One region of the Arsenophonus sp. aPb genome, then DNA from elsewhere that is predicted to be linked to it. Evidence: predicted binding sites of a transcription regulator. Region 1 holds the regulator's gene; the other holds the start of a gene.

Region 1 (15,693 bases):
TTTATATTCATCACAAATATCCTGGAGTTGGCTGCGATGTTTGGATATCGAACCAAAGAGCCTGAATGTTATTTTATTACTGAACGTTTGATCATACGGTTAGCTTGTGAAACTGATGCTAATCGTCTGGTTGATTACTATTGCCGGAACGAAAATTTTTTAAAGCCTTGGGAACCCATTCGGGATAGTAGTTATTATCAGCCTTCAGCCTGGACTAAACGTTTGCATATTATGGCAGAAATGCATCGTAGGAAAAGTGCTTTTCATTTCCTGTTGTTAGATAAGTGTGAAACTAAAGTTATCGGAGTGATTAATTTTAGCAATGTTATTAGAGGGGCTTTTCAGGCTTGTTATCTTGGTTATTCAATGTGTGAAATATGGCAAGGAAAGGGATTAATGTATGAAGCATTAATACCGACGATCAATTTTATGCAATATCAGCAGCAGATGCATAGAATTATGGCAAATTATATGCCACATAACCATCGCAGTGGTAATTTACTGAAAAGGATAGGTTTCAAACCAGAGGGATATGCGAAAGCTTATTTAAAAATTAATGGTGAATGGCGTGATCATATTTTAATGTCACTAATTAGCAAAAATAACCAGGAATAATTTTGCTAAATAAAACCAGCATAATAATGATCGATTTTTTTTGCTAGTTTAGTAAAAATAGTTATTTTAATTCATGGTCATGCTTACAGGTCGCTGATACACTTTATCAATCTATTATGGTCATCATTAATAAAGATATTGCATGAATCTACTAAAATCGTTAGCAGCGATAAGCTCTATGACTATGTTTTCCCGAATATTAGGTTTTATTCGTGATGCGATTATCGCCCGTTTTTTTGGTGCTGGTATGGCGACAGACGCTTTTTTTGTTGCTTTTAGATTGCCGAATCTTTTGCGCCGAATTTTTGCTGAAGGCGCATTTTCTCAAGCATTTGTTCCTCTCTTAGCAGAATATAAAAATCAGCAAGGTGATGAGGCTACTCGCACTTTTATTGCTTATGTCTCCGGTTTATTGACCGTGATTTTGGCCATTGTTACATTGGCAGGGATATTAGCGGCCCCTTGGATTATTTATATTACCGCACCTGGTTTTACCGATACACCGGATAAATTTGATTTAACCGTTCGTTTATTGAGAATCACTTTTCCATATATTTTATTGATCTCTTTAGTTTCGTTGGGAGGGGCTATCTTAAATACTTGGAACCGTTTTTCTGTTCCTGCTTTTGCCCCTACCTTACTTAATATCAGTATGATTATGTCAGTACTGTTGTTAGCACCATATTGTAAACCACCTATTATAGCGTTAGCGTGGGGGGTTTTTGCTGGTGGTATTTTACAGTTGTTGTATCAATTACCTTATTTAAAAAAAATAGGTATGTTAGTTTTACCGCGTATCTCTTTGCGTAATAGCGGTGTGTGGCGAGTAATGAAGTTAATGGCGCCAGCGATTATTGGTGTTTCAGTAAGCCAAATTTCGTTAATTATTAATACTATTTTTGCTTCATTTTTACAATCAGGTTCTGTGTCGTGGATGTATTATGCAGACCGATTAATGGAACTTCCTACCGGTGTTTTAGGGGTAGCACTGGGTACTATTCTATTACCTTCTTTGGCGAAAAGTTTCTCCACTGGTGATCACAAAGAATATCAGCGTTTAATGGACTGGGGGTTACGGCTTTGCTTTTTATTAGCACTACCTTGCGCTATTGCATTGGCTATTTTAGCTCAGCCATTAACGGTGTCACTTTTTCAGTATGGCAATTTTACCGGCTATGATGCGGTAATGACTCAGCGGGCCTTAATTGCCTACTGTGTCGGTTTAATGGGGTTAATTATCGTTAAAGTATTAGCACCTGGGTTTTATTCGAGACAAGATATTAAAACACCGGTCAAAATTGCCATTATTACCTTAATTTTGACACAATTAATGAATCTTGCCTTTATTGGCCCGCTAAAACATGCTGGCTTGGCCTTATCAATCGGTTTAGCGGCATGTTTTAATGCTTTGATGCTTTATTGGCAATTACGCCGCCAGGCAATTTTTATCCCATTAGCTGGCTGGGGGAAATTCTTGTTCAAATTAGTTGCCGCTTTAATGGTTATGGTCGCGGTATTATTGCTGGTATTAAATTTTATGCCGGCCTGGGAGCAGGGAAATATGTTGATACGGATTATGCGGTTATTATTGGTGGTTTTTGCCGGTGCAATAAGTTATTTTGCGGCATTATTTGTTTTTGGTTTTCGTTTGCGAGACTTTTCACAGCGAGCTATTTAGTTAATTAAGCGATAAATAGTCTTGGTTAAGTGATCATGAGTAGGGTGAAAAAGCGTTAAGGCGCTTTTTTATTGTCCATCAAAACTGGTAAACTCACTGGCTTTACAATCTAAAGAGGGTATTGGCAACAAATAGATTTGGTGCGTCCGAGTGGACTCGAACCACCGACCCCCACCATGTCAAGGTGGTGCTCTAACCAACTGAGCTACGGACGCACAAGATAAATATATCGCTAACAATTGGTGCGTCCGAGTGGACTCGAACCACCGACCCCCACCATGTCAAGGTGGTGCTCTAACCAACTGAGCTACGGACGCAATAAGAATTGCTATGGCGACAATGTGGAAACGAATATTAACGGGCAGTTTCCATTCTGGCAAGGGAAAAAATACAATTTTACGTCTAACTGCTCGTATTTAATGCTATTTAGCATAAAAGAACAATTTTCATTGTTTATACCTTTTGCCCGTTTGACAAAAAAGTTATCGAGTTGAATGCTGTAATACAAACTCGTCTGGTTGGCGTTGAAGCCATAATATGCGAGAAAGTATCATGATAGCTGATGCCGTTAAGCCAATAATAAAACCGATCCAGAAACCTCTAGGCCCCAGATGTGGCACAATAAAGTCAGTTAAACCAAGTAGATAACCTATTGGTAGACCGAGCAACCAGTAAGCAATGAAAGTGATAAAGAAAATCGAACGGGTATCTTTATAGCCGCGTAATATACCGGCGCCAATTACCTGAATGGCATCGGAAATCTGATAAATTGCAGCGAATAACATTAATTGTGACGCCAAAAGCACCACTTCTGGATTGCGATTATACATTAATGCGATCTGCTCTCTAAGTGACACTGTCACAAGTGCGGTGCAGCAAGCTACTGTTAAACCGACCATAATACTAGCATAGGCTGATGTTTTTGCGTTTTCAGTTGAAGAACTGCCTAAATTATATCCGACGCGAATGGTTGCTGCTATACCTAGAGAAATAGGAAACATAAACATTAACGAACTAAAATTTAATGCTACTTGATGTCCTGCGACAGCGATAATACCTAATGGCGCGACCAGTAATGCGACAATAGCAAAAAGTGTCACTTCGAAGAAATAAGCAAGACCAATAGGTAATCCTAACGCAAACAGATGTTTTAATAACGAAAAGTCAGGTAAAGCAAATTGTTTATTAGCACGGATATCTCGTTGCGAAGGGGTATGGCGGATATACCAACGCATAAAAAAGAACATTGCCCAATATACCGAGGCAGTGGCTACACCACAACCGACACCACCAAGCGCCGGAGCACCAAAATGACCATAGATAAAAATATAGTTGATTGGTATGTTAATAAATAAACCAAGAAAACCAATGAACATGCCGGGTTTTGTTTTAGATAATCCATCGCACTGACTACGTAAAACTTGATAAAAAAGATAGCCTGGTGCTCCCCACATAATGGCATGTAAAAACCGCACCGCTTTATTTGCCAGTTCATGATCAATATTAGGCATATTATTTATAATATGATGGGCGTTATAAATAACACCAATGACCAAAAGTGATAAAAAGAAAGCTAGCCATAAACCTTGTTGTATATGATTACCAATAACTTGACGTCGGCCTGAACCATTTAATTGCGCTACCACCGGAGTTAAAGCCATCAATAAGCCGTGGCCAAACAAAATAGCAGGTAACCAGATAGAGGTTCCTACCGCAACTGCAGACATATCTGTTTCACTGACTTTGCCCGCCATTACTGTATCGACAAAACCCATCGCGGTTTGTGAGAATTGAGCAAGAATAATCGGAATACCCAATGCTAATAGGCTTTGTGCCTCTTTAAAATATTTATTCACCCACCATACCTTATAAAAAATGAACAGATGCTGGAAAAGGAATTGATTCCTTAAAAAATTACTTATTGTATCGATTTGGTAAAGTTATCGCTATAAATAGATAGAAAGCTACCATATTTATTGTTTCTTGAGTGCTTATCTAGCATAAGTGGCGTAGAATGATGACTAATTTGTTATTAAAGTTGGGAACTCAATATATGTTTACAGGCATTGTGAAAGGAAAAGGAACATTAATTGCGGTGGAAGATAGCGTTAATTTTCGTACTTATACTGTCCAATTTCCTAGTGAATTACTCGCTGGTTTAGAAACAGGCGCCTCTGTGGCTAATAATGGCTGTTGTTTAACGGTAACTCATATTAATGGGGATAAAGTGAGTTTTGATTTAATGAAGGAGACTCTGCGACTGACAAACTTAGGCAGTTTAAAACTAGGCGATATGATTAATTTAGAGAGATCAGCAAAATATGGTGATGAAATTGGTGGCCATGTTATGTCGGGTCATATTATTACTACCGCCGAAGTAGCTAAGATTTTTAAAGCTGAAAATAATCTCCAAATTTGGTTTTATGTGCATGATAAACAATTAATGAAATATATTCTGCATAAGGGATTTATTGGTATTGATGGAATCAGCTTAACAGTCGGGGATGTGGTTAATAATCGTTTTTGTGTCCATCTGATCCCAGAAACCATTGCGCGTACCACAATTGCACAAAGGCGTCTGGGAGAAAAAGTTAATATCGAAATTGATGCTCATACTCAAGCGGTAGTCGATACTGTTGAGCGGGTGATGGCTCAAAAAATATAATCATAAAGCATGTTGTCATATCATTTTAATTAGGTTAGATGACTGCTAAAAGAAGAAATGGAATCTGTTAAACAGTAGGCGACAGTTTCTTCTTATTATTAGAACAAGGTTAATGCCAAAAATGGTTTTCTGAGTCTAATTTACTTATTTGTGGCTAAGCTTTATCTGCAAATAAACGCTTTGATAAATATAAAATAGCCTTACTAAAAAATGCGTTGTTATTAGCAAGACTCGCCTATATAGAAATACAGGTTCATTAGCCAAATTAATGTAATGAAATATTTATAAAACGTTTGCCACTCTATGGCCACTTGGCAGGTAAAACGAGTGACAAGACGCTTATTAAAAAGTGAGGACTTAATAGGGTTAGTTATTCAACGTCAAAAATTTTATCATCGTTTGTTTAAATATTTTTCTTACTATTCGATGGTTTCCGTTGCGATTTTGTCTGAGTTTTTACTTTTTTGCAGCCAGTAACCTATTAGCAGTGGAATAATGGTAGAAATCATAACCGTGCTAGTTGCTAGCAGAGGATTAGCAATTAAACTAGATACGGCCAGACTTGCCGCAAAACATAAACCTAGCTGGAGAGTATTTTGTAACGCGGCAGCTTTACCACTGACTTTAGGAAAAACACTTAATGCATTTGATACTACAATAGGATAGCAAGCACCATTCATCGCAGCCATACAACAGAAAGGCAGTAACAGAGTAAATAAAGTAGGTTGTGAAAAAATAGCAAGAGCAAAGATAATCAATACACTTAGTGCATAACCGATAAGAATAATTGGCAGTAAGATTTGGTTTTTTATTTTGGCTATTAAATAACGTCCACCATAGCCACCGAACATAAAAGCGATGGTTTGAGGTACGTAACTGATGCCAATATCCTGCGGATTATATCCCATTTCAGTTAAAATAAATGGTGAGCCTGTCAGCCAGGCAAAAAATCCGGCACTACAAGCGGCATAAATTAATACATTACCACTAAAAACGGCAGAACGTAGGAAGGTGATAAAAGAGGTAGTGGATTTTATTTCCTGTGTTTTTTCTAAACGTTTTTTTTCCTGTAATAAAAGGGTGGCCAGAAAAAGCAATATTCCGATGATAGCTAAACTAAAAAATATCATTTGCCAGCTATTACTAGCCAGGATCCAGGCACCTAATAGGGGTGCTAATGCGGGCGAAAGTGCAACTAAAGGCATGATGGTAGCAAATACCCGTTTAGCATATAGGCCACTAAAACGATCGATTACCAAAGCTTGCCAAATGACCGCTGTTGAACATACTCCAATACCTTGAATAAATCGCAAAATAAGTAATTGTGTACCAGTAGTGATGCAGAGTGTTGCTAGACAGCTAAAAATAAATAGCGCCAACCCAATTAATAAAACGGGTTTTCTACCAATACGATCGGAAAGCGGCCCCCAACTAAGTTGAGCGAAGGCAAAACCACATAAAAATAGACTAAGACTTGCACTAATAGTATTTGCTGAGGTGTTGAGTTGCTGTTGCATTATACTAAAAGCTGGTAAGTACATATCAATGGCCAAAAAACCGAGCATACTTAAGCCAGCAAGATAAAGCATAAAGCCAAAATTATGTTTATTGGGGTTATTTTTATTCATGTTGGTATCAATAAATTAAATAATATCAAATATCGCTTTCTATTGTATAAGAGATGAATTTTTGTTGTGAAGCGTTATTATTTGCATATTGTTATCAAATATTTTGACAGGTAAGAGGCTATGTGGTCAGAGTATTCCCTTGAAGTGATTGATGCCGTTGAAAGAACGGGTAGTTTTAGTGCCGCAGCCGCAGAGTTACATAGAGTCCCCTCTGCGGTAAGTTATACCGTAAAACAATTGGAAGAGTGGCTAGCTGTTCCTTTGTTTGAACGGCGTTATCGTGATGTTGTACTTACTGATGCTGGTAAATTTTTCGTTAAAAATGCGCGCAATATTATTAAGACAATGCGTGAAACACGCCATCAATGTCAACAGATTGCCAATGGTTGGCATGGACAATTTAGTATTGCTATTGATAGGGTTGTTAAGCCCGAAAGAATATTGCAATTAATATTAGATTTTTATCGCCACTTTTCTGATATTGAACTTTTTATTCAGCAGGAAGTTTATAATGGGGTATGGGAGGCGTTGGTCGATGGGCGAGTAGATATTGCTATTGGTGCCACTCGCGCGTCCCCGATTGGTGATAGATATAGTTTTCGTGATATGGGCTTTATGCCCTGGTCATGTGTTGTCAGCATAAATCATCCTTTAGCACAAATAAACGGTCTAATTAGCGATCAACAATTACGTCAGTATCCAAGTTTATGTTTAGAAGATACCTCTCGCTACTTGCCAAAGCGAGAAACTTGGGCATTAGATAATCAAAAACGGCTTATTGTGCCAGACTGGGAATGTGGTTTAGCTTGCTTAAAAAATGGGTTATGTTTAGGATTTGCGCCTAAACATCGGGTAGAACAACTTTGCCGCAAAAATGAATTAAAAACCCTGCAGATTAAGCAACCCTTACCTGATAGTCCCTGTTGTGTTATATGGAATGAAGAAAAACGTTCTTCGACCTTGAGTTGGTTACTGGATTATTTAGGTAATAGCGAAACGCTCAATGCCGAGTGGCTGGCTCATTGATGAAGTTTAAATCTATCGATTATCTGCGGTAGTCAATAAACGGACCATCGACAACCGAACGGCGTTCAATAAGCTCAGGATGTATTTCAATAGTTTGCGCATTTTTGCGTTTATTAATAATACGATCCAGCAGCATAGTAAAAGCCATTTGACCTAAACGCTCTTTAGGTTGATGAATGGTGGTTAGTGCTGGCGTAAAAAAACGTGCATTGCGAACATTGTCATAGCCAATAATAGAGATATCTTGTGGGACCCGAATGCCTAATTCATTCGCTGCACAGATAGCCCCCATCGCCATAATATCACCGCCACAAAAAATAGCGGTCGGTCTTTGTTGATGATTTAAAATTTGTTTCATCGCGTCGTAGCCGGAAGTTGGCTCGAAATCACCCTCAACAATCCATTTATCCAGTGGCTGGATGTTAGCTTCCTTCATGGCATTGAGAAAACCTTGCCGCCGGCCACTGCCAGTATTGCGTTTTAATGGCCCAGAGATAATACCTAAATCACGATGCCCGCGTTCAATCAGATAACGCCCGGCAAGATAGCCGCCATAAACCGCATTATCAATGATGACATCGGTAAAATCACCATGAGCTTGCCCCCAATCCATTACAACCATTGGAATATTACGGTATTCCTCTAACATTCGGAGTAGTTGTTTTGGATATTCTGAGCACATTACCAGTAAACCATCAACCCGTTTTTGCGCTAACATTTGTAAATAGGCTTGTTGTTTGTTTAGATTGTTATGTGAATTGCACAGGATTAATGTATATCCTTGACTATAACAGTTGTTTTCTACTGACTCGATGACCTCTGCAAAATAAGGAGCTTCATTAGATGTAGCCAGTAACCCAATGGATTTAGTATGGTTAACTTTCAAACTACGAGCAACGGCACTAGGAGAATAATTAAGAGTTTTAATGGCTGCCCAAACAATCGTTTTTGTCTCTTTGGCAACAAAACGGGTGTTATTAATTACATGAGATACGGTGGTAGTTGAAACACCCGCCAACTTTGCCACATCCTTAATTGTTGCCATGTTAAAAAGACTCCTGAACCATTGCCAATTCCATTGCTATTATTTAAAAACGACTATCATTAAACTATAAAAATAAGCAACTGATAATTAAGTTATCAGCAAACTGTTCATTTTGTCTGATTTGTTATAAAAACAAAAGTGTTAATCAATATTTCCTTGATGATATAATAAAAAATAGTTTTTATTGTTGTATGATGTTATGAAATTAAATGATTTTTCATTAGCTAATTTATGGATAAAGCTGTGAGAATAGTGAGGTGAAGTTATGGATACCGATTTTAAGTATGGTTTATGTACTGCGATTGTTGCATTATTAATGATCGTATCATTTGTTTCTTTTATTTTCTGACCATTATGTTGGCTTTAACCGTCTACTTTATCCCTACAACGATAATGATTTTTGGCTTAACCAGCATACTATAATCAGCAGGCTGCGTTATTGGCAGCCTATAGCTAGTAGATGATTACATTCTTCCTACCGTTTCAATTCCTAATGTGTCTAGACCAATTTTTAAGGTTTTTTGCGTCAGTAACGCCAATTTTAATCGGCTTTCTTTTGATGCGTCATTTTCTGCATTCAAAATTGGGCAATTTTCATAAAAACTAGAAAATAAACCAGCCAGATCATATAAATAAGAACACATAATATGTGGTAAACCTTCGCGAGCAACAGTTAGTATTGTCTCTTCAAATTGTAATAAACGTATTGCAAGAACTTGCTCATATTCATTGGCCAACATCACCGGTGCGGTTAATGTTGCGGGATTAATATTAGCTCGTTTAAAAATCGAGGCCACTCGGGTATAGGCATATTGCATATAAGGCGCGGTATTACCCTCAAAAGCTAACATATTGTCCCAGTCAAAAATATAATCAGTCGTACGATTTTTCGATAGATCGGCATATTTTACTGCACCAATACCAACCGCTTGGATAATCGATTGTAATTCCTTTTCTGGCATAGCTGAATTTTTTTGACGGATAAGATGATCAGCACGCTCAATCGCTTCATCAAGTAAATCGGCGAGCCGGATTGTTCCGCCGGCGCGAGTTTTAAACGGTTTACCATCCTTACCTAGCATCATACCAAACATGTGATGCTCTAATGACATTGTATCAGGAATATAGCCGGCTTTACGTACAATAGCCCAAGCTTGCATGAGATGTTGGTGTTGTCGTGAATCGGTATAATACAACACACGATCGGCGTGAAGCATTTCATGACGATATTTTGCGCAGGCAATATCTGTTGTCGTATAGAGATAGCCACCATCTTTTTTCTGGATGATCACCCCCATGGCATCGCCATCTTTATTCTTAAATTCATCCAGATAGACAACCATAGCACCATCACTTTCAACGGCTAAGCCTTTAGCCGTTAAATCAGCGACAATATCAGGCAGCATATTATTATATAAGCTTTCACCCATCACATCGTCTTCAGTCAGCGTGACATTTAAACGCTGATAGGTTTGTTGATTTTGCACCATGGTAATATCAACTAATTTGCGCCACATTTTACGACAATATTCATCACCAGATTGCAGTTTAACCACGTAATTACGTGCCAACTCAGCAAAATTTTCATCTTCATCATAATGTTTTTTAGCTTCACGATAGAAAGTTTCCAGATCAGCTAAGGCCATATCGGTAGCATTTTCTTGCTGAACTTTTTCCAGGTACGCAATTAGCATACCAAACTGGGTGCCCCAATCGCCGATATGGTTAGCACGGATTACTTTATGACCTAAAAACTCTAATGTACGAGCGACAGCATCGCCAATGATGGTAGAACGTAAATGGCCAACATGCATCTGTTTTGCGACATTGGGAGCCGAATAGTCAATAATAATGGTTTGTGGCGTAATGGTACTAATAGCCAATTTTTCATGTTGTAAGGTAAGTTCAATCTGTTTGGCTATCCATTGCTTATCAAGAAAAATATTAATAAAACCCGGTCCCGCTATTTCAACTTTACTGGCAATATTTTCCAGCTTCAATAACGGTAGCATTTTTTCCGCTAACTGACGCGGAGGCATACCGATTTTTTTAGCAGCTGACATCACACCATTAGCTTGGTAATCACCAAATTGGGCTTTTGTTGAAGGGCGGATATGTGCATCACTACCTTTAGGAGCGCCTGCGGCGATTAATGCATTACTAATTTTTTCTGAAAGAAGAGCCTGAATATTCACCTGATTACCTTAATGATGAAGATAGCTGTCGTTTTCGACTTAGTAAGATACAGCTATGAGGGTCGAGATAAAAAATAGCTGGCTTTATACCATAATTAGCTATTCACATGCTACTAATCAACAATTTGATCGATAAATCTATTGTAAAATAATATCAGATAGGATCGCTTTTTATCATCTTGCTAAATGCCATTAGAGGATTTTTGCTTTATCTAACTTTAAAAAAAGGATTGATTGTAAAATTGCAATTTTGATTAGAAATATTAATTTAAAAAATAGGCTATGTTAAGTTTCTTATTTAGCAGATTAAAATTTATCTTCATGAAAAGTTAAAAGTATATTTAAAATTTGTTATTAAAAGTTAATTACCTTTTATAATAAAATATTATCCTTTTTGATTAAAATTAATTACTTGTCGTAATTACAGTTTGAAAAATGGGTATTTTATTTGCAGAATAGTATGCTTATTAATTGATAACTAAAAAATAGAAATAACAATAATTAATCAGAGGTGGCAGTATTATGATAACCCTTGAAATTTGCTGCTATGGGGCTGAATGTGCCCTAATTGCGCAAGAATTTGGCGCAGATCGTATTGAACTTTGTTCCAGTCCAGCTGAAGGCGGATTAACACCGAGTTATGGTTGTTTAAAACAGACTATGGATACAGTAAATATCCCCGTTCATCCAATTGTACGCCCTAGAGGAGGGGATTTTTGTTACAGTGATAGCGAGTTTGAAGCTATTAAACATGATATTAGCCTTATCAGACAGTTAGGTTTTCCCGGTGTCGTATATGGCATATTAAATCGAGAAGGACATATTGATATACCCCGCATGCGTATTTTAAAAGCATTATCTGGTGATATGGCCGTTACCTTTCATCGTGCTTTTGATATGTGCATTAGCCCAAAACAAGCTTATGAACAGCTGACAGAACTTGGTGTTGCACGTATATTAACCTCAGGTCAGCAGCAGAATGCGGAATTAGGTTTACCGTTATTGAAAGAATTAAATGTATTAGCTGGCAAAACCCCAAATGGTCCGATTATCATGGCAGGTGCTGGGGTAAAATTGTCAAATTTACAGAAATTTATTGATGCAGGTTTATCTGAAGTACATACCTCTGCTGGAAAAGTGATGCCGTCGAGCATGAATTACCGCAAAGCAGGGGTTACTATGAGTGCCAATATGGAGATGGATGAATTTACCCATTATTGTGTCGATAGGGATGTGGTGGAAGCAATGAAAAATTTATTAACGATTACCAATTATGACTGATAAGTAAGCTTATTTATTGACGGTATTTAATACCGTCATGTTTACCTTTTTTTGGCAACTAAAGTAGCGCGTAAAGGAGCCGGATAACCTTCAACTGTCAAATGAATGTTATTTGGGGCAAGAAAATTTGCTAATGATTCAGTTTCCATCCAGGCAGTTTTGCGCTGTTCTTGTAGGGTTGTTACTGTTTGATCAACAATATACACATCACAAAAGCCACATTTTTCTAACCAGATTTTAAGCATTTTTGCTGATGGAATAAAATAGACATTACGCATTTGAGCATAACGATCATTAGGTATTAAGCATTGGTTTTCATCACCGCCAATAACTAAACTTTCAAGTACTAGCTCACCACCAGAAACTAATTGATTTTTTAGTTGATAGAGATGATCTAACGGTGAACGCCGATGATAAAGCACCCCCATTGAGAATACAGTATCAAAGGCAGCGAGTGTCGGTAGTTGCTCAATGCCTAGGGGCAATAGATAAGCTTGTTGATTATTGCCAATTAATTTACGTACTGCTGCAAACTGACATAAAAATAGTTGGGTAGGATCAATACCGATAACCATTTTTGCGCCTTCACCAACCATTCTCCACATGTGATAGCCATTACCACAGCCGACATCAAGTACCAATTTATCTGTTAATGGTGAAAGATAAGGTAGGATACGTTGCCATTTCCAGTCCGATCGCCATTCGCAATCAATGTCAATATCGTAAAGGGAAAACGGGCCTTTACGCCAGGGCATCAGGCTTTTTAACAGTTGGGTGATGCGTTGCTTCTCTTTAGGACAAAGTGGGTACTCATTTTTGGCCATAACTGCAGTTTTTAGATCTAAGTCAGTGGGCGTTATATTGGGCAGATTTTGCACTATTTTTTGCCAACTATTGAATTGACCATGTTGAGTAGTTTTTTTCCATTGCTCAATTTGGCATGGCAGTGTTTCTAGCCAGTGACTTAGCGGCCCGATTGCGATTTGTTGATAAAAATGACCAAAATCTATCATCAATCTTGACCCTTGATAGCGAGTAATGAACCAAAATTAAAACATTGAAACCATAAATCACAATGATTAAACCCTGCAGTGCGTAGACGTGCTTTATGGTTGTCAATCGAGTCAGGTAACATGGTATTTTCTAGCATATTTCGTTTTTGACTTATCTCTAGTTCACTATAACCGTTGGCGCGCTTAAAATCATAATGCATATTAAACAGTAAAGACTCAATTTTCTTATCGCTAAAATTAAATTTTTCAGATAGCACTAGGACACCACCAGGATTCAGTCCTTGGTAGATACGGTTAATTAATTGCTGTCGAACAGTTGGGGCAATAAATTGTAAGGTAAAATTTAATACCACCATTGAGGCATTTTGGATATCAGTATCGAGAATATCGCCCTCAATAATTTCAACCGGCGTAGTCGCTTTATAAGCATAAACATATCGCTGGCAACGTTCGATCATCGCGGCTGAATTATCAATAGCAATTATTTTACAATTTTCAGCTTTGATATTACGGCGAATCGATAATGTGGCTGCACCTAATGAACAACCGAGATCATAAATAGTGCTATTGGCTGTGACAAAACGGGTCGCGAGCATGCCAATCATAGTAATAATATTTGAATAGCCAGGAACTGAGCGCTTAATCATATCAGGAAAGACTTCGGCAACGTTATCATCAAATTGCCAGTCACCTAAGTTAGCGATAGGAGTAGCAAACAAGGTGTCTTTCTGTTTATTTAAAATATGGCTGGGCATAACTTATGGATCAATTAAATAGCAAACGGTAATTTATTCTAACAGATTTTAAGTTAGTACATACATTAAATCTCATTAACATGGCAAAGGATTAAGTATGCCCATGTTAATGAAATAAGCATGATATTAAAGATCAAACGAGAAAATTTGGATCCAAGGCAAATAATAAATGTTAACCAGGATCATTAAAATCATAGAACTAAAGGTGGTTATTCGACCAAAATAGCGCCAAGTGCGTTCTCTATGTTTTAGACCAAAGTAATGGAGAATTCTGGCAATAATAAAAATTAATCCACAAATATGAATAGCCCAAACAGGTGCGCCATTCATTTCCATCATTAATAATAACAGCATAGAGATAGGAATATACTCAATTGCATTACCCTGAACGCGTATTGCTATTTGTAATTCACAAAAACCACCATCACCGTAAGTCACTTGATATTGAGTTCTGAGTTTAATGACTTCCAAAGATAACTTAAGCAATATTAAAGCGCTAAATACAATGTACAGAGAACTAACCATTTTTTTCCCCAATTTTATTAAGCAAAACAGCGAAATAATGATACATCTCAAAGCTTCAACTGTTACCATAAATATAGTATTTAAATCAATAAAAAGCTTTGCGATTGCGAAAACGGTAAAAGTTATTTATCCAATATGACAAGGCATACTTATTTCCCAATGGAATTTTCTGTATAATAGCGATATTTTTTATTGCGTTTAAAATAAATAGCACTAAAACGACTAGTGCAAGCGACTCTGCAAGTTGAGTATGATGAGTAAAAGGATATCGTATGCGGACAAATTATTGTGGGCAATTAGGTGTTGCTCACGTCGGACAAAAGGTGACTCTCTGTGGCTGGGTGAACCGCCAGCGTAATTTAGGTAAATTAATTTTTGTCGATATGAGAGATCGCGAAGGTTTAGTTCAAGTTGTTTTTCTGCAGGAAAATCATGCCGAACTTTTTACTCAGGCGTCACAGTTACGTAACGAATTTTGTATCCAGATCACAGGTATGGTACGAAAACGTGAACAAATTAATAAAGAAATACCGACCGGTGAGATTGAAATTGTTGCAGAAGCATTGACAATCATTAATCGTTCTGAACCGTTACCGATAGATAGCAATCAACAAAATTCCGAGGAAATTAGATTAAAATATCGTTATCTTGATTTACGGCGGCCGGAAATGGCAACGCGCTTGAAAGAGCGAGCAAAAATTACCAGTTTTGTGCGTCGTTTTATGGATGCGGAAGGTTTTGTTGATATTGAAACGCCTATTTTGACGAAAGCAACACCGGAGGGGGCGCGTGATTATCTTGTCCCAAGCCGTGTGCATAAAGGCGAATTTTATGCTCTGCCGCAATCACCACAACTTTTTAAACAATTATTGATGATGTCCGGCTTTGATCGTTATTATCAAATAGTGAAATGTTTTCGTGATGAAGACTTACGTGCTGATCGTCAACCTGAATTTACTCAGATAGACGTAGAAACCTCTTTTATGACGGCTGAGCAAGTTCGTGAAGTCATGGAGCGTTTGATCCGTAATTTGTGGCAGGAAAATAAAGGTATTGAGTTAGGTGCTTTTCCCGTAATGACTTTTGCTGAGGCCATGCAGCGTTATGGTTCAGATAAACCAGATTTACGTAATCCCTTAGAATTAATTGATATTGCTGATTTGGTCAACCTAGTCGAATTTAAAGTATTTGCAGAGGCTGCCAATAATCCGAAAGGGCGTGTTGCTGCACTTTGCGTTCCAGGAGGAGCGACATTAACGCGTAAACA
Region 2 (15,693 bases), 700 kb from region 1:
CACAACCAATTTTACTAAACGTTTACCCCATTTTTCCGTTTCTATAGCGGTACGTATTAACGGCCGTACAGAAGTCGCCGTCATTTATAATCCTATGCTTAATGAGCTATTTACTGCAGTACGAGGGCAAGGAGCACAATTAAACGGTTACCGCCTGCGTCTTAAAAATACCAATGAATTAGAAGGGGCAATTATTGCCACGGCTTTTCCTTTCAAAGCGAAACAACATTCAGCCGCATATATTAATATTATCGCTAAACTATTTAAAAAATGCGCCGATTTTCGCCGTACTGGTTCAGCAGCTTTAGACTTAGCTTATGTTGCTGCTGGTCGCGTCGATGCCTTTTTTGAAATTGGTTTAAAACCTTGGGATTTTATGGCTGGAGAACTATTAGTACGTGAAGCAGGTGGGGTTATAACTGACTTTGTTGGCGGTCATAATTATCTCTCATCAGGCAATTTGCTGGCAGGCAGTCCACGTATGGTGAAAAAAATGGTACCAGAAATGCAGAGTGAGTTAAGCGATTCATTAAAAAGCTAAAAAATAATAATTGCTATAGCCAATATTTATATTTAGTTAATGATGTCTGGATAGCGTGGTTATATCATTAACTCGTTTGTGGCAGTTGTCAAAATGGCAGGGATTTGTCACAGCTTTAGTGGTTAGATAAACTGGCAAATATTTTCCAGATTTGCTGTTATTGTCGATGCCGCCTTATCGCTTAATTGTCTATTAAACCCCCTATCCCTATTTAGGTATTAAGGGGTATTTTATAGATGTTTTTAGTTAATTTTAATGAGCTGACTGTTCATCACATCGTTGAGTATGAATTTTTTGATTAGCATCACTAGACGCTTTAACTTTCTCTTCTATTATCCCCATCGCTGATTGTAAGGCTTATTTTTCATTAGCAGCACTAACAGGCTGATCAAATAAATCCATTTGCTTGTTTAGATAACCGTGCCAGTTGTGACACATATATTGCTTATCTTTTTTGTCATTGGCCGCCATTGCCATTGAAGGGAACAAAAATGAAACCATGTAACTCATTGATAATATTATCAATCCGTATTTTACTGAATAATTCATTTCAATCTCCTAGGGTATTGTGACGCCTAATTAATAGATGACCTTATTCATTACGATTGAGTTTACTAACCTAAATAGCAATGTTACAAATGATAAAGCAAATAATAATCATTTCCATTATGTTTTTATACATTTTTGCAATAAATATATATATAAATAATATTAAATAACCAATCTATTAATTTAGTTTATCAACTAGTCAAAGTAATTTTGGATAAAATACACTTTCGCACTAGGTTATATATTTCAATATGGCAGGATAGATTTAATCAGCAATTCGTCATTTAGGTTATAAGCAATGAGCGTAATGAGGGAATATTGAATTGCTGTTTGCTACAAGGGAAGATTTTAATGATTGGCCAACTTGCTTAGTTTTAATATAAAAAATTTTATTTGTATCCTTGGTTAATATTTATCTGTTATTCAAGCTAAATGAACAAGTTTAGCTTACTAGTTCGGCTATATCATCGAATTTAATGATGTGAATTTTCACGCGGTCGAATAAATAGCGCTGGAATGGCAATCAATGACATTAACCAAAATACCCAGTTATGATGAAAAGGAAAATGTTCATAAACAAAACCTACAACGATTGTCACTATCGCTAACCCGGCTCCTAAGCCCAGTGCCGAATAAAATGCTTGTAGACGAATAATTTCATCTTCGTTACGGGCACTAATAAAACGCATCGCCGCAAGATGACAAACAGTAAAAGTACCACTATGTAAAAGTTGGCTCACTATCAGTATCGGTAAAGCGGTAAAACTGGCCATTAAGCCCCAACGAATCACCGCACAACTTGCTGCTAACAATAATAATCCACTCGCCTGCCAATGACGAAAAAGGACATAACTAAAGGTAAACACAATCACTTCAGCAACAATACTTAAAGACCATAACAGACCGATAATACCATCGGAATAGCCGACTTCTTTCCAATAAATTGAAGAAAAACCATAATAAGCGGCATGAGAGCTCTGTAATAAGGTAATACAGAGTAAAAAACGCCAGACTGAGCTATCAAGCAATAATTGTTTTAATGATAAAGTTGAATTAGCGATCTGGCGATAAGTGGCTTTAGGCATAACAGTAGGTTGTAATAACATCGTCAACAGCATAATGACTATGCTGGCAAGTAATGCGTAGATAATTATTTTATGCCCCCAGTTATTGGCTAAATACCCCATCCAAGAAGCGCTAATAATAAATGCTACCGAACCCCAAACCCTTACTTTACCATAATCAAATGTTATCTGTTTTTGCCAGCTAGCGGCTAAGGCATCGGTTAAAGGTATCATCGGTGAAAAAAAAAGATTAAAAGCCAACATGATAAATAATAACCACAACCAGTATGAACTGACGATAAATCCAATAGCAAAGATCAACGTTAAACCAGCAAATAGACGCAAAGTGGTAATTAGGTGACGAGAGCCTTTTACTATCGGTGCGATCATCAAAGAACCAATAAAACGTGCGCTAAGGCCGGCTGCTAACAAAATCCCGATTATATCAGCCTCATGCCCTTCACCATGTAGCCAAATTGCGATAAAAGGCAAAAAAATGCCATAAACAAAAAAATAAGTGAAATAATCTAACGCAAGCCAACGTGTTGATGGAATAATCATTATTTATTCCCATTTGATTATCATGTAAAAAGCCCGATTCAGTTAACAACTAAAACGGGCTGAAACGAATCACTAAATTTTAACTTATTTATGCATAAACAGGAAACTGCTGGCACATCAACAATACTTTTTGTTTTACATTTTGGATCACACTTACATCATCAATCTTGTCCAAAATATCACATATCCAATTGGCCAATTCAGCTGATTCTTTTTCTTTAAATCCACGACGAGTAATGGCAGGTGACCCTATACGAATACCGGAAGTAACAAATGGGCCCTTAGGATCATTCGGTACACTATTTTTATTGACGGTAATATTAGCACGACCCAGTGCAGCATCTGCCTCTTTACCGGTGATCCCTTTATCCACTAAATCTAATAAAAATAAATGGTTTTCAGTTCCACCAGAAACAACCTTGTAGCCACGTTTGATAAAAACTTCAACCATCGTTTTCGCATTTTTAGCCACTTGCTGTTGATAGGTTTTAAATTCAGGCTCCATCGCTTCTTTTAATGCAACCGCTTTACCAGCAATAACATGCATTAACGGACCGCCTTGAGCGCCAGGGAATACAGCAGAATTTAGTTTTTTGTAAAACTCTTCATCACCACCTTTAGCCAAAATCAAACCACCACGAGGGCCGGCCAAAGTCTTATGGGTGGTGGTGGTCACAACATGCGCATGAGGAACAGGATTAGGATAAACACCAGCTGCGATCAAACCCGCGACATGCGCCATATCAACAAATAAATAAGCACCTACGCTATCTGCAATTTGACGCATTTTAGCCCAATCTACCACGCCTGAATAAGCAGAAAAACCACCAATAATCATTTTAGGTTTATATTTTTGTGCCTGAGTAGCTATATCGTCGTAATCAATTTTACCATTTTCATCGATACCATAAGGAACGATATTATAAAGCTTACCGGAAAAATTGACGGGTGATCCGTGAGTTAAATGTCCCCCATGTGCCAAATTCATGCCTAATACCGTATCACCGGGTTGCAATAATGCCATATAAACAGCAGTATTAGCTTGCGAACCTGAGTGTGGCTGGACATTAGCAAAATCCGCATCAAATAAAGTTTTTGCCCGATCAATAGCAAGTTGCTCAACAATATCAACATATTCACAACCACCATAATAACGCTTACCTGGATAGCCTTCGGCGTATTTATTAGTAAGTTGGGAACCTTGAGCCTGCATGACTCTTGGACTGGTATAATTTTCTGAAGCGATTAACTCAATATGCTCTTCCTGACGCTTAACTTCATTTTCCATTGCCTGCCATAGTTCTTGGTCATAATCTGCAATACTCATTTCACGCTTTAACATTTACTTCTCCTGACTCAGCCACATTTTAAATCGCTATTCAATTAAATGAATAGCACACAGTGTAAACTCTTTTAGCTCACTGAGATAGCCCCAAAATAAAAAATCACGCAAACGTTTGCCGTATAGGTATTATCAAATGTAAACATTTATCAATAGCGATTTTATCGCCAACTAAAATACGCTAACTCAATCTCATTTTTACAATTAATTATTTACTTTTAACCTGAAACAATTTAAGTTTCATTTTAAATGCAACTTTAAGTCCTTAGCTAACTTTAGGAATTTAATATGATTGATACTCAAACTATCGCCACCGTTAAATCAACTATTCCTCTTATTGTTTCCACTGGTCCTAAATTAACCGCTCATTTTTATCAACGGATGTTTCAACATAACCCTGAATTAAAAGATATTTTCAATATGAGTCATCAAATTAATGGTGCTCAAAGAGAAGCTTTATTTAATGCTATTTGCGCCTATGCTGCCAATATTGATAATGTTTCAGCCTTACTACCTGCGGTTGAAAAAATTGCCCACAAACATGCTAGCCTGAACATAAAACCTGAACATTATTCGATAGTTGGTCGACATCTATTACATACCATTGATGAGTTATTTCAACCGGGAAAAGAAATTATTGATGCCTGGGCTAAAGCTTTTGATGTGCTGGCCGATATCTTTATTAACCGTGAAGAACAAATCTATAAAACAAATGAAGAAAATATCGGCGGTTGGCGTGGTTTGCGTCGCTTCAAAGTGGCTAAAAAGATCCCGCGTAGCGAAACGATCACCAGTTTTCAATTTATTCCAGCAGATGGTAATGAGATAGTCGATTTTCTTCCAGGACAATATTTAACCATTTATTTACAGGATCGTGAAAGACTAACCAATCAGCAAATTCGGCAATACTCATTAACCAATGCGCCTAATGGCGAAAATTATTGTATTGCGGTAAAGCGTGAAGAAAAAGGGAGTGTGTCGAACTATCTGCATAATAATATAAAAGAAGGTGATATCGTCAAATTGGCACCACCTTGCGGAGATTTTTTTTTGGCAGTCAATACTGATACACCAGTAACGTTGATTTCAGCCGGTGTCGGCTTAACACCAATGATAAGCATGTTGGAAAAATTACAACAACAACAACATAAAGCGCCATTAAATTGGCTACATGCGACAGAGCATGGTGGACATCACGCTTTTGCTAATGAAGTAAAAGATAAATTAACCGATTTTATTCATGGCTTCAGTGCCGTTTGGTATAACAAACCACGTGAGCAAGACAGACAACCAGAACAGTATCAATACCAAGGACTAATGAATCTGTCAAAAGTAAAACAACAGCTTAATATTAACAATATGCATTACTACTTCTGTGGCCCTGTCAACTTTATGCAATTTATTGCCAAGCAGTTGCTCGCCATGGGAGTAAATACCTGTCACATCCACTATGAGTGTTTTGGGCCACATAAAGTTATTGAGGGAAATGAACCATAACCATTAAAACTATCACTAAAAGCAAGATAAGTGGTAACAGGTGGGATAGGAGGTTACAGATTCCATATCAACTCCTTTGTAACTTTCAACCATCTGTTACCCTTTAAAATCAAATAGCCGCTTCATCCTGCTCGCCGGTTCGAATCCGGATCACATTAGCAATATCATAAACAAAGATTTTACCATCACCAATTTTTCCCGTCTGTGCCGTTTGCGTTATTGTCTCGACACAACTGTCAACAATGTCATCTGGAACAACAATTTCAATTTTTACTTTAGGCAAAAAATCAACCATATATTCTGCGCCGCGATAAAGCTCTGTATGACCTTTTTGTCGTCCAAACCCTTTTACTTCCGTGACTGTCATTCCGGTTATGCCGACATCTGCTAAGGCTTCTCTTACATCATCTAGCTTGAACGGTTTGATAATTGCATCAATTTTCTTCATCAAATTATCCTATTATCACCAGTTTTTACGACCAAAAGCCGAAGTAATTGGGTAACGCCTATCCTTATTGAAATTTCGAATTGTAACGCGTGGGCCTATCGGTGCTTGACGTCGTTTATATTCATTAATATCAACTAGCTTGATCACCCTACGTACTGTTACCTCATCAAATCCAGCCGCCACTAATTCACTGACCGATTTATCCTGTTCTACATAACCTTCCAAGATCGCATCCAACACAGGATAAGGTGGTAGACTATCCTGATCAAGTTGCCCTGGCGCTAGCTCAGCAGTAGGCGGCCGCTCAATCACGCGCTGAGGGATGTTTGCTGAAATGGTATTACGATATTTTGCTAGCTCAAATATTAACGTCTTTGGTACATCTTTAAGCACCGCAAAACCGCCGGCCATATCACCGTAAAGGGTAGTATAACCTACCGCCGATTCACTTTTGTTGCTGGTCGTTAATACTAAACGGCCACTCTTATTGGATATTGCCATCAGAATGATAGCCCGGCAGCGAGCCTGCAAATTTTCTTCGGTAGTATCGGGAGCCATATCTGCAAATAAGGGCGACAAACCAGCCATAAATGCATCATACATAGCTTCAATAGATACTATCGCAAATTCAATCCCTAACAATGCTGCCTGTTCTTCGGCATCATGGATGCTTATCTCAGCAGTATATTTAAAAGGCATCATTACTGCCTGAACTTTATCTTTTCCTAAAGCATCCACTGCAATAGCCAAGGTTAAAGCTGAATCAATCCCGCCTGATAATCCCAAAATAACACCAGAGAAGCCATTTTTATTAATATAGTCACGGGTTGCCATAACTAATGCTTCATAAACTTGAGCGGTAGACGATAAAGTTTTAGCTAAATTAGCTACTGGCAACGGTTCGCAATCATTAAATTTACACCGAATTACTTGCTCAGCAAACTGCGCTAAATAATGCGTTACCTCACCCTTTCCATTAAATACTTTTGAGCCACCATCAAATATAAGTTCATCCTGTCCGCCAACCTGGTTTAAATAGACAATTGGCAAATGCGTTCTTTGACTATGAGATTTTAATAACCTTGTACGGATATGGGGTTTTTCGCGATTATAAGGTGAAGCATTAATGATAATCAGGATATCAGCACCTAGCGCTTTAATTTTATCAACCGGTTCATCAAACCAAACATCTTCACAAATTAAAAAACCTAGCTTATAACCTTTAAAAGATAAGACACAGCTTTCGTGACCAGCATAGAAATAGCGCTTTTCATCAAAAACACCATAATTAGGCAATTGTTGCTTAAAATAACGCGCTACCAATTTCCCCTGCCAGAAAAATGACAATGCATTATAACATTTTTCATTTTGCTGCCATGGATGCCCAACGACAATGGCTATATTTTGACTAGCGTCTTTAAGGCGATCTAGCTGTTTACTACAGCGTTGGTAAAAATCCGACCGAAAAAGTAAATCCTCCGGCGGATAGCCAGTTAAAGCCAATTCCGAAAACACAATAAGATCCGCACCCTGCAACTGTTGAGCCTTAGCTTCCTGCAACATGCGTTCACAGTTGCCTTCAATATCACCTACCAGCCAATTTAATTGTGCTAGTGCAATATTCAGCGTTCGGTTCATAAAATTTCACTCTCCAGACATAATAATTATTATTCTTTAAAATCATTAGCATCCAGTTTATGCCTGGCTAATAATTTATAAAACTCTGTTCGATTTCGACCTGCCATACGCGCTGCGTGGGTAACATTGCCTTTTGTCATTTGTAACAATTTGCGCAAATAATTAAGTTCAAATTGGTTACGAGCCTCAACAAAAGTAGGTAACGCGGTATTCTCGCCTTGCAGTGCCTGAATGACTAGTGCTTCACTAATAACCGGCGCAGTTGTTAATGCAACGCACTGCTCAATAACATTCACTAATTGCCTTACATTGCCCGGCCAACTTGCTGCCATTAAACATTTCATCGCATCCCTCGATAGGCTACGCACAAAAGGTTTATGACGCTTTATTAATTCCCTTAACAAGTGATTAGCTAATAAAGGAATATCTTCTGGACGTTCATTAAGCGCAGGAATTTTAATATTTACCACATTCAAACGGTAATAGAGGTCTTCACGAAATTCATTCTTTTCCATTGCCTTTGGCAAATCACGATGAGTCGCTGAAATAATTCGAACATCAATATCGAGATCACGGTTACTACCTAAAGGGCGAACTTTACGTTCTTGCAAAACCCGTAATAGTTTCACTTGAAGTGACAAAGGCATATCACCAATTTCATCAAGGAATAATGTTCCACCTTGCGCAGCAAGAAACAAACCCTCACGATGAGTAACCGCACCGGTAAAAGCGCCCTTTGCATGCCCAAACAGCTCAGATTCTAAAAGCTGCTCAGGTAAAGCCCCACAGTTAATTGCAATAAAAGGCTTTTTAGCTCTAGGGCTAGCACGATGAATTGCTCGAGCCAATACTTCTTTGCCGGTACCACTTTGGCCATTGATTAATACACTAACATCAGATTGGGCCACCATACGTGCCTGTTCTAACAAACGAAGCATTATCGGGCTACGAGTGACAATTTCTTCACTCCAATTTTCATCAGAAACCGAAATTGACATGGCCAAGGCTTCGCCGATTGCTTTATAAAGGGCATCACGATCAACCGGCTTAGTAAGAAAACTTGATACCCCTCTTTGAGTTGCAGCTACCGCATCAGGAATTGAACCATGCGCTGTTAAGATAATAACCGGCATGCCTGGCTGTTGTTTCTGTATCTCAGCAAAAAGTGCCATGCCATCCATTTCATCCATACGCAAGTCACTGATAACCAAATCAATTTTATCTTTTGCTAGAATTTTCAAGGCATCCGCGCCATTTTCTGCGGTAACCACCTTAAATCCTTCGCTGGTCAAACGCATACCCAATAATTTCAACAGACCGGGATCATCATCTACCAAAAGTAGGTTAGCTGATTTATGCACTGTCATTGCGCATTTTCTCCAATTTTATCAGCCTGTTGCGCCTCTTTAGTCACATCGGTGGTTTTCGGCTCGCCACTATTTGATGCTGAATTGGCACTACTTTTATCCATTTTTCCGCTCGAAATAGCTTGTTCCTGTTTACGCGAAGAAAGTTGTCGTTCAATATCTTTCAGATTTTCCAACTTACGTGAGACAATATTTAATTCATAGGCTAGATGAGCATTTTGTTCAGCAAGCCTATCTAGTTTATTATCGCTTTCTTGTTGTAAACGTAAATATTTAGCATTTGCTTCTTCAAGATTAACAATCTGTATTTGCTTTTCACGCCATAATTCTAATAGTGGTCGTATAGGTGAAGGGAACTGCAAACTATAAATATTCAAATTATCAATCATCTTACGCCGAACGATGACGGTTGGTTCGGCAACATCGAGTAAAATACTGTGACGAAAAACATTCTGCCAATTAATTAACTGGAGAGTTTTAGCCATCAAACGCGCTTGCTCTTTATTCAACCTATTAGCGCAATCAACTATTCTCAACCAGTAAAGCGGATTATCTGAAGCACTCTCACTCTCAATACTCCATATTTTTTCACAATTTACATAGCGATAATCTGTTATACGTTCTTCTATTGGCATCGATTCATTTATCATATCCAGCGGTAATGGATGGTGAGATTTACTACAAGCTATTAATAAAAAGGGTAAAAAAAGTGTGGTTAAGTTTATTTTCCATTTAGTGGAAAAAAATCCCTCACAACTTAGCCTCGCTGATGCAATATGCCATGTTTTCCGCATTATCCCTGCGGCTATTAGGATGTTGTAATTAGACCAATTTGGCATTATTCATACTCTGTGGTTAGTGGTAGTTCAATACGAAAACAGACATCAGCAAACTGATAGTCGATAAGCAATAATTGACCATTCATTCTCTTAATACAATCTTGGGCAATACTTAATCCTAACCCGCTACCCTTTACTGCCCCTTTACGCAATAAAGATCCCTGAAAAAAAGGCTCATAAATCATATTTTGTTCAGATTCTGGGATGGGAGTTCCTGTATTAGCGATATCGATCTGGAGTTTATCATCAGTTTCATTACTTAGTATCCAAATCTTACCCGATTCAGAACCGTAGTGCACGGCATTAGAATAGAGATTATCGATCACTCTGGCCAAAAAAGTAGGCTCTGCGCGACAGTGTGTAATATTCAACTCAATTTCAGTTTGCATATTTTTAGCTCTAGCCGTTAGGTTATGTGAAGAAACAACATTTGCCACCAACTTGGTTAAATCAATCTGCTGAATCTGTGCTGGCCCATCGGCTAATTGACGATTATAGTCTAATAATTGCTCAATGAGTTGTTGTAAATGTTTACTACTATTATCCAAAATAGCGACAACTTCTCGTTGATCTAAAGTTAGAGGCCCTGCTACTTCATCGGCTAATAATTCAGCCCCTTCACGCATGCTGGCTAAAGGTGTTTTTAATTCATGAGAAATATGACGTAAAAATTCATGACGTTGTGACTCCAGCCAACGAAGTCGCTCACTCAACCAAACAATACGCTGAGCCAATGAACGTAACTCACTGGGGCCTTTAAAACGCTCAAGTCTGGTAAGAAGTGTTCCTCCTGCCCCAAGATGATTAATCATACGCTCAATAGCTTTAACCGGACCAATAATCATTCTAGTAAATAACACAACTAATAATACACTCAATAAAAAGACAATTAGCGTTTGCCAACCAAAATATTGCCCTTTTTCAGCAATAGCATTCTGCAATTGAGTACCACGTCCAAAGACTACATCACGTGTTAATTGTACTAATTGGTTATTGGTAACCGAAAAATGTTCAAGGGCCGTTGCCATTTCAGGAATAGGCGAATTATTTTCGCATTTTAAATCGGAGAGCTCTTCTAGTAAGGTTTGAATAGTCGCGATTTGGTTTTTATCAGGCAAAATAGTTAGCTGGCGAGCTAGCATCTCACTATATTCTTGCCGTTTTTTCTTATAAAGCGCTGCAAAAGTTTGATCGTTTAACACACAATATTGGCGATAACTACGCTCCATTTCAAGCGCAGTACTGGTCATAATTTCACTTCGCCTGGCATCAAGTAGAGTGGTACGATTGATATCAGCTGCTTGAGTACTCAACTCATCTAAACTTTGATAGGCCTGATATGCCAATATTAATAACGGCAAAAGAACCAATAAAAAAGCCATCACCACCAGTTGGCGTAGTGAGCGCGGAAAAGAATGCCACTTATTCAAAGAAATCATCTCATTACCTATTCATACTATTATGGTAACAGAACTTTTATGCGATAGTGAATTTGGCTACCAATTTAATAAAAATATCTAATCGATTGTTATGTTAAAAACAGCCTTTTAATCACGAAAATCAAGGGTGAAATTTTAAATAATTAATAAGGAAATACAGCAAGGAAGGTAGATAACATTGCATCTAAGGCAATAAATACTTTATCGAATAACCCACTGCCTGCACCCCGCCCATATCGGCGAGGACAGCAGCGAATTTTTATAGATGGTGCCTCACTCCACGTGTCGCCCGATGTTTGATAAAGCAGGTTATAAGCTATATCATGCTGTTGGACGGTAGGCACCTTACTTTTGGCATCATTCCTGGCTTATGTGGTATACATCCCTCTATATTGGGACCGACATAAAAAGTTGAATGAGCAACTACCTAATATAATATGCAATTCATATGCCATCTTTTTCAAATTTATTATAATTAATTGAAATATAACAAAAAATAAATTTCTTAAGGCTTTAAAATGGTTTTTAATTAAATTTAATGCCCTGATTCTAGTAAAAATGTCGCCTATTAGCGACATTTCATTGAGTGAACTAGATACTAATAAAAAATCATACAATTAAATGTCTCCGTTTTGAGACAATTTATTTTACTTACTTTGCTAATTAGCGACAGTTATGGAATCTAATAAATAATTTTAATAAAAATTAACATTAAATTTCAGCTAAATTTAGCTCACAATCAAATTAATTTTTTACATATTTTCAATCAAAAGATTAAAGCTACATTTTATCTGCTATCACTAACCAAAATTTATCACTTTAATTAGCTATAGGAGAAAATATCTAATTAACCCAACTGCCGACGGGCATTACGGAAAATACGCATCCAGGGGCTATCTTCGCCCCACTCTTGAGGATGCCAGGAATGACTAACAGTACGAAATACTCGCTCCGGATGCGGCATCATAATAGTCGCCCGACCATCTAAGCTGGTTACCGCAGTAATACCGTTAATCGATCCATTTGGATTTGCTGGATACTGTTGAGTAACCTGACCATAATTATCAACAAAGCGTAGCGCGACTAAATGATTTTTTTCCAACAGGTCAAGATGAGCCATATTTCGCATCTCGACTTGTCCCTCACCATGAGAAACCGCTATTGGTAGTTGGCAACCGGCCATATCTTGTAACAATAGCGAAGGACTTTCCATCACTTTTACCAAGCTAAAACGCGCTTCAAAGCGTTCTGAACGATTACGTACAAATCGTGGCCAATGTTCAGCACCTGGAATTAATTGATTGAGATTAGACATCATTTGACAACCATTACATATGCCTAAAGATAAAGTATCAGAGCGAGTAAAAAAGCTAGCGAATTGGTCATGTACTCGTGTATTGAATAAAATTGATTTTGCCCAGCCTTCTCCCGCACCCAATACATCACCATAAGAAAAGCCACCACAGGCAACTAATAACTGAAAATCTGCGAGTTTTACTCTGTCTGCTAACAAATCACTCATATGCACATCGATGGCAGTAAAACCTGCACGGTGAAATGCAGCCGCCATTTCAACATGGGAATTGACACCCTGTTCACGTAAAACAGCCACTTTCGGTGCGCGGTTTGTCATAATATAGGGCGCAGCAATGTCATCTGCTGGATCAAAGTTTAATTTTACATTCAATCCCGGATCTGTCAGATCTTGTTTAGCCTGATGTTCTTGATCAGCACACTCAGGATTATCACGTAAACGTTGCATTTGCCAGCTGGTCTCAGCCCACCATAAACGCAATTGGCTACGCTTTTCGCGATAAATTTCTTTGCCGACACTGTTGATAGCAACAATATCGTCTTTAATTGCCTTACCAATATAATGTACACACTCAGCCAGCCCATGCTCAGCTAAACAAGCTGCCACCTTTTCCCTATCTGCTTGTTTGATTTGGATGACTGCACCTAATTCTTCACTGAATAAAGCCGCAAGGATATCTTTATCATAATGACCAATATCAATATTCAAACCACAGTGACCGGCAAATGCCATTTCGGCTAATGTCACAAATAGGCCACCATCAGAACGATCATGATAAGCTAATAATTTTTGTTCTTTAATCAGAGCCTGAATCCCATTAAAGAAACCGGCTAATAATTTAGCATCACGGACATCAGGTGGATAATCACCTAATTGCCGGTATACCTGCGCCAATGCTGAACCACCCAACGCATTATGACCCTGCCCGAGATCTATTAATAATAATGCATTATCTTGATCACTTTTCAGCTCAGGTGTAACCGTTAAACGAACATCTTCAACTCGAGAAAAAGCGGTAATAACAACAGAAAGTGGCGCGGTCATTTCACAAATCTGTTCGCCTTCATGCCAGGTGGTTTTCATTGACATAGAATCTTTACCAACCGGGATGGTTAGACCTAATGCTGGACATAGCTCCTCGCCAATCGCCTTCACGGCTTGATACAAACCTGCATCTTCACCAGGATGTCCGGCAGCTACCATCCAATTAGCGGAAAGTTTCACCCGTTTTAAACTCTGAACATAAGCAGCAGCGATATTGGTCAATGCTTCTCCAACTGCCATCCGACTAGATGCCGCATAATCCAATAGTGCTATTGGTGAGCGCTCACCGATAGACATAGCTTCGCCATAATAACTGTCTAAACTGGCTGTCGTGACCGCACAATCAGCAACCGGGATCTGCCAAGGACCAACCATTTGATCTCGCGCTACCATTCCGGTAACACTTCGATCGCCAATAGTAATCAGAAAAGTTTTCTCTGCGACCGCAGGTAAATGTAATACCCGTTTAACCGCTTCGGTTAAGGTTATCGTCTCTCGATTAATCGGCTTACCAGCTACATGTTGAGAACTAACATCACGTCGCATTTTTGGTGTTTTACCTAACAAAACATCAAGCGGCATGCAAATAGGCTGATTAGTAAAATAACTATCATTAAGCACTAGATCCCGATTTTCCGTTGCTTCACCAACAACGGCATATGGCGCGCGTTCTCGACGACAGATAGACTCAAATAAAGGAAGTTGTTCAGGTAACACTGCCAATACATAGCGCTCTTGAGATTCATTACACCAAATCTCACGTGGATTCATGCCTGGTTCATCATTCAATATTTGGCGTAGTTCGAATACCCCCCCTCGACCCGCATCATTTACTAGCTCAGGCATGGCATTAGAAAGCCCTCCTGCGCCAACATCATGAATAAATAAAATCGGATTATCGTCACCTAACTGCCAACAGCAATCAATAACCTCTTGACAACGACGCTCCATTTCAGGGTTATCACGTTGCACCGAGGCGAAATCAAGATCAATATCAGACTGCCCTGAAGTCATCGATGAAGCTGCGCCGCCTCCCAGCCCAATATTCATTGATGGGCCGCCTAATACAATTAATTTAGCGCCACTCGGAATATTGCCCTTTTGAATATGTTCTGCCCGAATATTACCTATACCACCTGCTAACATAATTGGTTTGTGATAGCCACGTAATTCTGCTCCATTATGACTATTCACTTGTTCTTCATAAGTACGAAAATAACCTAACAAAGCGGGTCGGCCAAATTCATTATTAAAAGCGGCGCTACCCAATGGCCCATCAAGCATAATATCAAGCGCACTAACAATACGCTGCGGTTTACCAAAATTTTGTTCCCAAGGTTGTTTAAAACCTGGAATACGTAAGTTAGAAACAGCAAATCCGACTAAGCCCGCTTTAGGCTTTGCACCACGTCCTGTTGCGCCTTCATCGCGTATTTCTCCGCCCGAGCCAGTTGCAGCGCCTGGCCAAGGAGAAATAGCTGTCGGGTGGTTATGAGTTTCTACTTTCATCAAAATATGTGCATTTTCATAATGATAATCATACTTACCGCTTATTGGATCAGGAAAAAAACGCCCAATATTCGATCCTTCCATCACAGCAGCGTTATCTTTATAAGCAGATAAAATATAATCTGGCGTTTGTTGATAAGTATTTTTTATCATATTAAACAAAGAATTAGGCTGTTTTTTACCATCAATAACCCAACTGGCATTAAATATTTTATGCCGACAATGTTCTGAATTAGCTTGCGCAAACATATAGAGTTCAACATCCGTTGGATTCCGCCCTAATGTTTGGAAGGCATGCATCAAATAATCAATTTCATCTGTGGCTAACGCTAACCCTAATTCAGTATTTGCCAATTCAAGTGCGCGACGACCATTTTTTAATATTTCTATTGTTACCATCGGCGCTGGCTTATGATGCACAAAGAGTGATTTTACCTGCTCAAAAGAAGTCCAAACAGCTTCAACCATTCGATCATGCAAAATGACAGATAAATCATCCAATTGTGATATATCCAATGGTGCAGAATAAATAATATAATA

Evidence for each region. Region 1 encodes PurR, which represses purine synthesis genes. Its sites were predicted from a motif close to CANGCAAACGTTTGCNTG; they were not measured.
Region 2: a site for PurR is predicted at 4,162-4,179, ahead of glyA (serine hydroxymethyltransferase). Genes of this name have one in related genera too.

Annotation. Positions count from the first base shown of each region.
Region 1 is NZ_CP123499.1:1,482,930-1,498,622, forward strand. It holds gene rimJ (ribosomal protein S5-alanine N-acetyltransferase) at 37-615, shown strand; gene murJ (murein biosynthesis integral membrane protein MurJ) at 758-2,293, shown strand; tRNA gene QE177_RS06605 (tRNA-Val) at 2,432-2,508, opposite strand; tRNA gene QE177_RS06610 (tRNA-Val) at 2,534-2,610, opposite strand; gene QE177_RS06615 (MATE family efflux transporter) at 2,776-4,149, opposite strand; gene QE177_RS06620 (riboflavin synthase subunit alpha) at 4,347-4,958, shown strand; gene punC (purine nucleoside transporter PunC) at 5,378-6,586, opposite strand; gene punR (DNA-binding transcriptional activator PunR) at 6,707-7,612, shown strand; gene purR (HTH-type transcriptional repressor PurR) at 7,632-8,657, opposite strand; gene argS (arginine--tRNA ligase) at 9,122-10,852, opposite strand; gene cutC (copper homeostasis protein CutC) at 11,375-12,133, shown strand; gene cmoB (tRNA 5-methoxyuridine(34)/uridine 5-oxyacetic acid(34) synthase CmoB) at 12,175-13,146, opposite strand; gene cmoA (carboxy-S-adenosyl-L-methionine synthase CmoA) at 13,146-13,901, opposite strand; gene QE177_RS06660 (MAPEG family protein) at 14,028-14,426, opposite strand; gene aspS (aspartate--tRNA ligase) at 14,699-15,693, shown strand, end outside.
Region 2 is NZ_CP123499.1:2,186,236-2,201,928, forward strand. It holds gene suhB (inositol-1-monophosphatase) at 1-541, shown strand, start outside; gene QE177_RS09800 (hypothetical protein) at 899-1,090, opposite strand; gene QE177_RS09805 (3-phenylpropionate MFS transporter) at 1,564-2,715, opposite strand; gene glyA (serine hydroxymethyltransferase) at 2,804-4,057, opposite strand; gene hmpA (NO-inducible flavohemoprotein) at 4,346-5,554, shown strand; gene glnB (nitrogen regulatory protein P-II) at 5,664-6,002, opposite strand; gene QE177_RS09825 (NAD+ synthase) at 6,018-7,640, opposite strand; gene glrR (two-component system response regulator GlrR) at 7,670-9,007, opposite strand; gene qseG (two-component system QseEF-associated lipoprotein QseG) at 9,004-9,801, opposite strand; gene QE177_RS09840 (HAMP domain-containing sensor histidine kinase) at 9,846-11,285, opposite strand; gene QE177_RS09845 (hypothetical protein) at 11,429-11,629, opposite strand; gene purL (phosphoribosylformylglycinamidine synthase) at 12,133-15,693, opposite strand, start outside.